DNA from 4 places in the Streptomyces sp. NPDC001536 genome. Region 2 is predicted to be linked to each of the others. Evidence: riboswitches for the same ligand, from Rfam matches in the RefSeq annotation. Region 2 holds a riboswitch; each other region holds the start of a gene.
What was found. Region 2 has a riboswitch for cyclic di-AMP ahead of ACFY0U_RS32130 (C40 family peptidase). Riboswitches for the same ligand answer to the same signal wherever they lie in the genome.
Positions count from the first base shown of each region.

Region 1: linked by a shared signal. The riboswitch ahead of ACFY0U_RS18700 (peptidoglycan DD-metalloendopeptidase family protein) and the one ahead of ACFY0U_RS32130 (C40 family peptidase) in region 2 are both predicted to bind cyclic di-AMP.
Region 3: linked by a shared signal. The riboswitch ahead of ACFY0U_RS38690 (transglycosylase SLT domain-containing protein) and the one ahead of ACFY0U_RS32130 (C40 family peptidase) in region 2 are both predicted to bind cyclic di-AMP.
Region 4: linked by a shared signal. The riboswitch ahead of ACFY0U_RS12780 (M23 family metallopeptidase) and the one ahead of ACFY0U_RS32130 (C40 family peptidase) in region 2 are both predicted to bind cyclic di-AMP.

Region 1 covers NZ_JBIAVQ010000006.1:175,514-177,704, forward strand. Annotated here, with positions in the region: gene ACFY0U_RS18700 (peptidoglycan DD-metalloendopeptidase family protein) at 168-1,145, opposite strand; cyclic di-AMP (ydaO/yuaA leader) riboswitch at 1,150-1,333, opposite strand; gene ACFY0U_RS18705 (alpha-galactosidase) at 1,624-2,191, opposite strand, start outside.
Region 2 covers NZ_JBIAVQ010000013.1:229,953-232,143, reverse strand. Annotated here, with positions in the region: gene ACFY0U_RS32135 (ATP-binding protein) at 1-310, shown strand, start outside; gene ACFY0U_RS32130 (C40 family peptidase) at 406-879, opposite strand; cyclic di-AMP (ydaO/yuaA leader) riboswitch at 883-1,094, opposite strand; gene ACFY0U_RS32125 (hypothetical protein) at 1,433-1,741, opposite strand; gene ACFY0U_RS32120 (ATP-dependent Clp protease proteolytic subunit) at 1,749-2,191, opposite strand, start outside.
Region 3 covers NZ_JBIAVQ010000019.1:55,616-57,806, forward strand. Annotated here, with positions in the region: gene ACFY0U_RS38680 (HAD family hydrolase) at 1-251, shown strand, start outside; gene ACFY0U_RS38685 (hypothetical protein) at 248-505, shown strand; gene ACFY0U_RS38690 (transglycosylase SLT domain-containing protein) at 502-981, opposite strand; cyclic di-AMP (ydaO/yuaA leader) riboswitch at 983-1,179, opposite strand; gene ACFY0U_RS38695 (CocE/NonD family hydrolase) at 1,434-2,191, opposite strand, start outside.
Region 4 covers NZ_JBIAVQ010000003.1:824,835-827,025, forward strand. Annotated here, with positions in the region: gene ACFY0U_RS12775 (PP2C family protein-serine/threonine phosphatase) at 1-744, shown strand, start outside; cyclic di-AMP (ydaO/yuaA leader) riboswitch at 988-1,145, shown strand; gene ACFY0U_RS12780 (M23 family metallopeptidase) at 1,157-2,191, shown strand, end outside.

The DNA of each region.
Region 1 (2,191 bases), on a different contig from region 2:
GGAGATCACTGTGTCCCCACCCTCCCCTCACTGTCGACGCTTTGGACAGCCGTGCCACAAGAACGCAACACGGTGATCATGAACCCGCAAGACCGGACAGCGAAGACACCGAAGGCCGGACCCGGGGATCGGGATCCGGCCTTCGGTGGCACAGAGGGAGGGCGGCGTCAGCTGACGGAGACGCCCTTCGCGCGGAGGTAGGCGACCGGGTCCACGTCCGAGCCGTAGTCCGGCGTGGTGCGGATCTCGAAGTGGAGGTGCGGGCCGGTCACATTGCCGGTCGCGCCGGAGAGGCCGACCTGCTGGCCCTCGGTGACGGTCTGGCCGGAGGACACCGAGAGCGAGGAGAGGTGGGCGTACTGGGCGTAGTAGCCGTCGGCGAGCTTGATGACGACCTGGTTGCCGTACGCGCCGCCCCAGCCGGCCGAGACGACCGTGCCCGCGCCGACGGCCTTGAGCGAGGTACCGGTCGGGACGACGAAGTCGACACCCGTGTGGTAGCCGCTGGACCACATGCTGCCGGACATCCGGTACGGGGTGCCGACGGTGGCGCCGGCCACGGGGAGAGTGAAGCCGCCGGCGCTGGCCGTCTCGCTGCTCTGCGTCGCCGCCGTCGTGTTCGACGAGGACGACTTGGAGGACTCGGTGGAGGCGGACGAGTCGGACGAAGAGGACTTCTGCTTCTCCGCCGACTTCTGCTTCTCCGCCGGCTGCTCCGCGCTCGCGGACTTCTCCGTGCTCGCCGCGGCCTTCTTGCCGATGGTGAGCTTCAGACCGGGGTGGATCAGCGACGGGTCGGAGCCGACGGCCTCACGGTTGTCCGAGTAGAGCTTCTTCCAGCCGCCGGTGACGTTCTGCTCGTCGGCGATCTTCGAGAGATAGTCACCGGACCGCACCGAATAGGTGCGCACGGTCGCGGTGTTCGCGGCGCTCTTCTTCTCCGCGGCCTTCTTCTCGGTGGCCGTCTTCTCGGCGACCGGAAGGGACTGGACGGCCTTTTCCGAAACGGACTGCGGGGTGGCCGCGTGGGCGCCTGCGGCACCCATCAGCGGGAGGGCGAGTGCGGCGCCACCCGTGCCGGCGACGGCGATCGAACGAGTGAGGCGCTGGGCCTTCGGACGGCGGTGCTTACCCTTCGCGGGCATGGCGAATTCCTCTCCGGCGCCTACGAGGTGAGCTGTCGGGTTCGGGCTGGAGATGCCCGGCCGCACCGAAATGCGACTTAACCCCTAGCCGTTCCGGAGACCGGAACAGGCGGTTGTACCTGTGGGTCCCCCGCTCCTGCCGTTCACGGGTGAGTTGTGCGGTCCCCGGGCGGCGGCAGGATTGGGCGTCCGTCCGGATTGATGGCGAACGTAAGCGAGCAAGACGCAAAGGGACAAGCGAGAGGTTCCACCTGAATGCGTTCCTCTTGATCCGCTGTGAGAATTACCGGTCACCCTGCGTGAATTACGCACGCCTCCCGCCATGCAAAACCCCAGGAAAAGAACGGGAATTACGTGAACATGACGGGCGACGCACGGTCACGGCTATGACGCTCCTCACGTGGCACATTCACAGCGTCCTTTATTCCAGAGCGAGTTGGAATGAAGGATGAGGAACGCGCCAATTCGGACAGACGACTCAGATGCGGCGCAGCCGGAGAACTGCCGCATCCAGGTCGCCGCGCAATCCGACGTGAAGTCCGTGATGCAGCAATACAGCACCCCTGTGAACTTCGCCCGTTTCGAGGCATTCGTACGACGCTGTCGGGTCGAGCCCGCGCAGCCGCAGCGCCGGTACGGGCTCGCCGTAGCTCTGCGCCTGGAGCCAGGCGAGGACGACGGTCTCGTCCCCGAGGACGTACTGGACGGCGCTGAGCCCGCCCCGCGGCGGCCGCAGCCGGTGGAGGTCACCGCGCTGCACCACGGGCCGGATCCCCTTGTAGAGATCCACCCACTGGCGGGCCTCGGCGAGCTCCGCCTCGCTCCACCGCGTGAGGTCGCCGCCCACGCCGAGCACCCCGGCCATGGCGCTGACGAACCGGAAGCGCAGCGAGCTGACCCGGCCGTTGAGCATGGCGTTCGGGCTGTCGGTCACCCAGGCGGCCATCACGCGCGCGGGGTGGATCTGACCGAAGCCGTGCTGGATGGCGAGCCGGTCCAGCGGGTCGGTGTTGTCGGAGGTCCACACCTGGTCCGTACGGCTCATG
Region 2 (2,191 bases):
ACTCGCCACCAACGCCGTACAGCACACCTTCGGACAGTCACCCACCTTCACGGTGGACATCCAGCTCGACCGTGACGAACAACTGCGCATCGGGGTCACCGACAGTCATCCGCGATTCCCCAAACGGCTGCCGGCCGCCGTCCAGCAGGACAACGGCCGCGGCATGGTCATCATCCGCTGGCTGACCGCGGAGTGCGGCGGCAAGCTGAGAGTCCGGCCCACCCGCGAGGGCGGCAAGACCGTCTCCATCGAACTCCCGTGGACGGTACCGGCGGAGCCGCTCTCCGCGGCGGGGCAGCAGGAGCCGTAGAGAGGCGCCTCCGAGAACGGAGGCGCCTCTCAGGGCGTCACGGCCGGCTGCGAGGGTGACGGCGGGTCAGGTCGCCGACATCCCCGCGGGGTGGGTCACTTGACCCGGCCGTACCAGACGCTCTTGGTCCAGATCTTCTGCAGCTTCACGACCTCCCCGCTCTTCGGGGAGTGCCAGATCTTCCCCTTCCCGGCATAGATGCCGACGTGGTACACGCTGGAGCCGGAGTGGAAGAACACGAGGTCTCCGGCCTTGCGGTTCCCCGCGGAGATATGGCGGGTCTTGTTGTACTGCTGGGCCGCCGTACGAGGCAGGCTTTTGCCGGCCTTCTTGAACGAGTAGAGCGTGAGCCCTGAGCAGTCGAACCGGTGCGGCCCCGCGGCGCCCCACTTGTAAGGGGAGCCCTTTTTGGAGGCAGCGACCTGAAGTGCCTTCGTCGCCGGTGTCGCGGCCTCGGCGTCGGATGCGACGCCCGGGACCACGAGAGAGCCGCCCACTGCGGCGATGGTGAGAGCCGAGGCCGTACCGGCCCGGGCCATGAGCGACGGGACACGATTGAGCGCAGACATGCGCAACCCTTCGTCAGCCGCCTGTGAAGGATGACCTGTCGGATTCGGGCTGGCGAAGTTGCCCGGCCGCATACTGCGGCTTCACCCCAAGGGCTGCTCGGGACGGCTGTTGACAGCCGTTCCGGCGACCCGTCGTGCTTGGGTCCTCCACTCCTGCCGATCCACTCCTGTCGACCGGTCATCCGTGCGGCGGCAGGACTCGGCGTCCGCCCGGATCGCCCCGCCGTTGTGGCGGGGTCTTGTCGTCAGACAGGGATCTTCACGTACTCCACGCCGAAAAACCCAATGGAATCGGGGATTTGTGGTGTTACTCACCACTCACCCGTTCGGGTGGACACTCGACTGTTCGAGGGAGCGTCGACAGGGTCGAGGACCCTCGGACCAGCGACGGAGGTACTCATTCCGGAGTCGGGCTACGCGCGTTGCGCAACCTCGACGGCCCTGTCAAAGGAGGGGCGTCTACTCCAAACGGGGGTACACCGTTTGGTGCGTTTCAACGCCGGTCCGGACGCCTCGCCACGCGGTCGGGCGCGCCGGGCCGGTCGCCGTCACGTCAACTGTCGGAGTGCGGCGGCACCGTGACCCGGGCCGTGCGCCGCTCGCCGTCGAGCACCCGCAGCGCCCGCGCCAGGGTCATGGCGTGCACCTCGGTCTCGTCGCGCTGATGCATGGTCGCCAGCGCGTCGCGCAGCTCGGCCGCCTTCGCCACCAGCGCCTGGGCGGCCCGCAGTCCGCGGTAGGTGTCACCGTGGTGCGCCGGGTTGATACGGCCGAGCAGGTCGACCACCTCGAGATAACGGTCGATCAGTTCGCCCTCGGCGCGCGTCAGAGCGGGCAGCGGAGGCAGCTCCGGTGGCAGCATCGCCCGCTCACCGGGCGCCGGGCGCGGTGCGCGAGGCCTTGCGGCTGGGGACGATCCGGTCCACCAGGCCGTACTCCACGGCTTCTTGGGCGTCCAGGATCTTGTCCCGCTCGATGTCCGCGGTGACTTGCTCGTGGGTGCGCCCGGTGTGACGTACGAGCATCTCCTCCAGGCGGAACCGGACGCGCGCCAACTCCTCGGCCTGAATGGCCAGATCGCTGGCCTGTCCCTCCACCGGCTGGGGCAGGGACGGCTGGTGGATCACCACGCGCGCGCCGGGCAGCGCGAACCGCTTGCCCGGGGTCCCCGCCGCCAGCAGCACCGCGGCGGACGAGCCGGCCTGTCCCAGGCAGATCGTCTCCACGTCACAGCTGACGAACCGCATCGTGTCGTAGATCGCCGACATCGCGCTGAAGGAGCCGCCGGGGGAGTTGATGTAGAGGGAGATGT
Region 3 (2,191 bases), on a different contig from region 2:
CCAAGGCGACGGGCCTCGCCCTCGCCGCCGACCACTTGGGCCTCGGCCCGGAACACACCATCGCCTTCGGCGACATGCCCAACGACATCCCCATGTTCGACTGGGCCTCCCACGGCGTAGCCATGGCCAACGCCCACCCCGAACTCAAGGCGGTAGCCGACGAGGTGACGTTGTCGAACGAGGACGACGGCATCGCGGTCGTCCTGGAGAGGCTGTTCCAGGAAAACCTGCTCGGGAACGGGGTCCGGTGAAGATCGACCTGACGGACGACCAGGCACTCGTCCTGTCCGACTGGCTCGATCGGGTCATGCACCGCAGGGAGTTCTCGGCGGTCGTCGACGATCGTGCCGTCTGGTCCCCGCTGTTGCGCATCAGCGGGTCGCTGGAGACACAGCTCTCGTCGATCCTCGATGCCTCGTACGGCGAGCAACTGGAAGCGGCCCGCCGACGGTTGATCGGCGAGCTGGGCGACTTCGGTGAGCCGCCCAGCGGTCGCTCGTCCTAGTACGCGCCCCACACGTTGTCGATCGACCCGTACCGCTGCGCCGCGTAGTTGCAGGCCGCGGTGATGTTGGCGACCGGGTCGTACGGGTCCCAGGAGGTGCCCGAGACGTGGTACGCCTGGAAGGTGGGGTCGATGACCTGGAGGAGGCCCTTGGAGGGGGTGCCGGCGGCGGCGTTGGAGTCCCAGTTGTTGATGGCGTAGGGGTTGCCGGAGGACTCGCGGATGATGTTGCGGTAGATGCCGTCGTACGACCCCGGGATGCCGTTCTGGGCCATGACCTGGAGCGAGGCCCGGATCCAGCCGTCGAGGGTGTTGGAGTAGCCCAGCGAGGTGGCCGTGGCCACGGTCGGGGTGGCCGCGGAGGCGCTGGTCGCGCCGATGACCGGGAGCGCGAGCACGGCGATACCGGTGCCGGCGACGGCGAGCTTGCGGGCGAGACGGGACGTTCTGGTGCGACGGTGAGCGGCAGCAGGCATGACGTTTCCTCTCCGGCGCCTGCGAGGTGAGCTGTCGGGTTCGGGCGGGAGCTGCCCGGCCGGGCCGCCGTACGGCGACACGACTTCACCCCAAGCCGGTCCGTTATGTCCAGAACTATGTCCTGAACGCACGGTTCGGCGACTTACCTGGTTCCCCCGCTCCTGCCGTGAGTTCTCGTAGGTGAGCGGTCTTCGGGCGGCGGCAGGATTCGGCGTTCCGCCCGGCCGGGAACGTATGCGAGAGCACATGTCCGGAACAAGTACCGGATTCACACAACACACCCATTGACCTTGGTCTGAGGCGTATGGGGTGCTTGATCCTTTGCGGACGTCAATCGCCAACTGGCGTTTCGGGCAAGGCGGATCGGCGGACGTGATCACACAGTCCGCTCACAGGAGGCAGTGACTCAAGTCACGGAGATGAAATGTGGCCGCAAATCGGGCAATTGTCCTCAACCGGCTGTTCTCGGAATCCTCTTCTCCCACGTCCGGTGGAAAACCACCTCGCCGCCCTCCGTGCAGACCACCTCGTTGACGGCGAGGAAGAATTCCGCCCCGTCACAGGTGATCTCCGAGCGCGTCCGGACCGTCGTGTCCCAGGCCGGCTCCGGCCGGTGCAGCCGGATCGACCAGTCCGAGCGGGTGCGCGCCGACAGCGGGTCCGTCTCGTCGATCGTGTACGTCTCCAGCGCGTCCTCGGTGAACTCCAGACCGTCCGGGTACACGCGCGTGCCGCCGTACCGGGGGTCGACCTCCAGGCGCCGCTCACCCTTGGCGACATCGCGTACGACCAGCCGCTCGGGGCGCGGTTCGTCCAGCGTGGCGGGGAAGTTGACGCCGAGCGGCGCGGACTGCTCGGGCTCCTCGAAGGCGATCTCGCCCGCCGACTCACGGAACCGCACCGGAAGTTCGAGGAAGCTCCCCGCCGGCTCCAGCGCGAACCCCGCCGCGGAGTCGGCCTGCGGCCAGATCCACGGCCAGTACGCGGAGGAGACGGCGAGCCGGATGCGGTGCCCGGGCGGGAAGGCGTGCCCGATGCCGTTCAGCTCGAACGCCACCTCCTCGGTGGCCCCCGGCTCCCACGGCACCGCCCGGTCCCGCCCGTGCCGCGCCGAAAGGTTCAGCACACCCCGGGTGACCAGCGTCGACGAACCGTCCGGCGCCACATCGCAGAGCCGGGCCACGACCTGCCCGCGCGGCACCTCCGAGG
Region 4 (2,191 bases), on a different contig from region 2:
TCCCAGCGCCAGATCGCCGAGGCCGTCCAGCGGGCGGTGCTGCCCGAGCCCGAGGGCCGGATCGGCGGGTTCGACATCGCGGTGCGGTACGAGGCGGCACAGCAGGACGCCTTCATCGGCGGGGACCTGTACGCGGTGCAGGACAGCCCGCACGGGGTGCGGCTGGTGGTGGGGGACGTGCGCGGGAAGGGCATGGGGGCGGTGGCAGCGGTCGCCGTCCTCATCGGGGCGTTCCGGGAGGCCGCCGAGCAGGAGCCGACGCTGGATGCGGTCGCGCGGCGGCTGGAGCGGGCGCTGGCGCGCGAGGGCACGCGGCGCGGGGGACTCGACGTCATCGAGGGGTTCACCACCGCCGTACTCGCCGAACTGCCGCACGGCGACGGGGTCGTACGGATCCTCAACCGCGGCCATCCGCCGCCGTTGCTGCTGTGCTCCGACGGCACCGTGCGGGCGCTGCCCGCCACCGAGCCCGCGTTGCCGCTGGGCATGGGCGAGCTGGGGAGCTGGCCCGACCGTACGGAGGAGGCGGTCTTCCCGGGCGGGGCCACGCTGTTGCTGTACACCGACGGGCTGTCCGAGGCGCGGGACCGGCACGGGGAGTTCTACGATCCGGCGGCGCGGCTCGCGGGACGCGCCTTCCGTTTCCCCGGGGCGCTGCTGTCCGCGCTCGCCGCGGAGGTGCGCCGGCACACCGGGGGCGGCATGACGGACGACATGGCGCTGCTCGCCGTACGACGGCCGTGACCGCAGGGGGCAATATCACGTGGGGTGATCGGTTGAGCGCCCTCCGCATAACAACTGACATACAGTCAATACCTGTGAGTTTACTGAAGCGAGGTCAACTCGCCCGTTTTTCACCGCTCATGGACCCGTACGTCCAGCGGAAAAAGCTTAATGATCAAGCGGAACAGCTTGGAATCCACGGTCCGGGTCTATTAACGTTCGATAACGCAGCGCGGTCGTCCCAGCCGTCACAAGAGGCGGCTCCGTGCTCACGCGCTTAATCCCGCAAGGGAGCCGGGGAACCACCACCCTGGGGTGAATCGCGCGCATGCCGCCGTGGACTCACGGTCGGTATACGCGCGTAGGAGACCTTCCTGCTCCGAACCCGTCAGCTAACCCGGTAGGCGAGAAGGAAGGAAAGGAGCACGCCCACGTGGCGTCAAACCGGCCTGCCCCCGAGGCCCCGTACGTGCCGAGCCAGCGCAGCACCACCGAAGTCTTCGGCTACGGCAGCTACCACCACGACGAGGGCCCGCGCGAGGAGTGGAACCCCACCGAGGAGTCCATCCGACCGGCGCGCGGCAAGCACCGGGTCGCCAAGCAGCGCAGCGGGGGATTCGCCCGTAGCTCCACCGTCCTGGGCGTCGGTGTCATAGCCGCCGTCGGCGGGGCCGGCATGGCCAGCGCCAACACCGGCAAGCCGCCGGTCTCCATCTCGATGCCCGACCTCCCGTTCGTGTCGGACACGGACGAGGCGCCGCAGGGCTCGGCGACCGCGCTCAGCGACCTCGCCGCGGCCCCCACGGCCGGCGCTACGACCACCATGGACACGATCCAGGCCACCACCTCCGACGCCGGCGAGACGCTGCGCAACCGGATCATGGCGCAGGCCGAGAGCCAGCAGACGCAGGTCGACAACAAGGCGCAGCTGGCCACCCAGACCGCCCTCGCCGACGAGGCCGCGAAGGCCGAGGCCGCCGCGCTGAAGAAGGCCGCGGACGACGCCGCCGAGGCGAAGAAGAAGGCGGAGGCGGAGGCCGAGGAGGCCGCCGAGGCCAAGCGGCTGGCCGAGTTGGCGAAGCAGTTCACGCTGCCGACCTCCTCGTACACGATCACCTCGACCTTCATGCAGGCCGGCTCCCTGTGGTCCTCCGGCTACCACACGGGTCTCGACTTCGCCGCTCCCACGGGCACGCTCATCAAGGCGGTCCACAGCGGCACCATCACGCAGGCCGGCTGGGACGGTTCGTACGGCTACAAGACCGTCCTCACCCTCGACGACGGCACGGAGGTGTGGTTCGCCCACCAGTCGTCGATCAGCGTCAGCGTGGGCCAGAAGGTCAACACCGGTGATGTGATCGGGCGCGTGGGCGCGACCGGCAATGTCACGGGGGCGCATCTGCACCTCGAGGTCCACCCGGGTGGCGCGTCCACCGGGATCGACCCGATGGCGTGGCTGCGGAGCAAG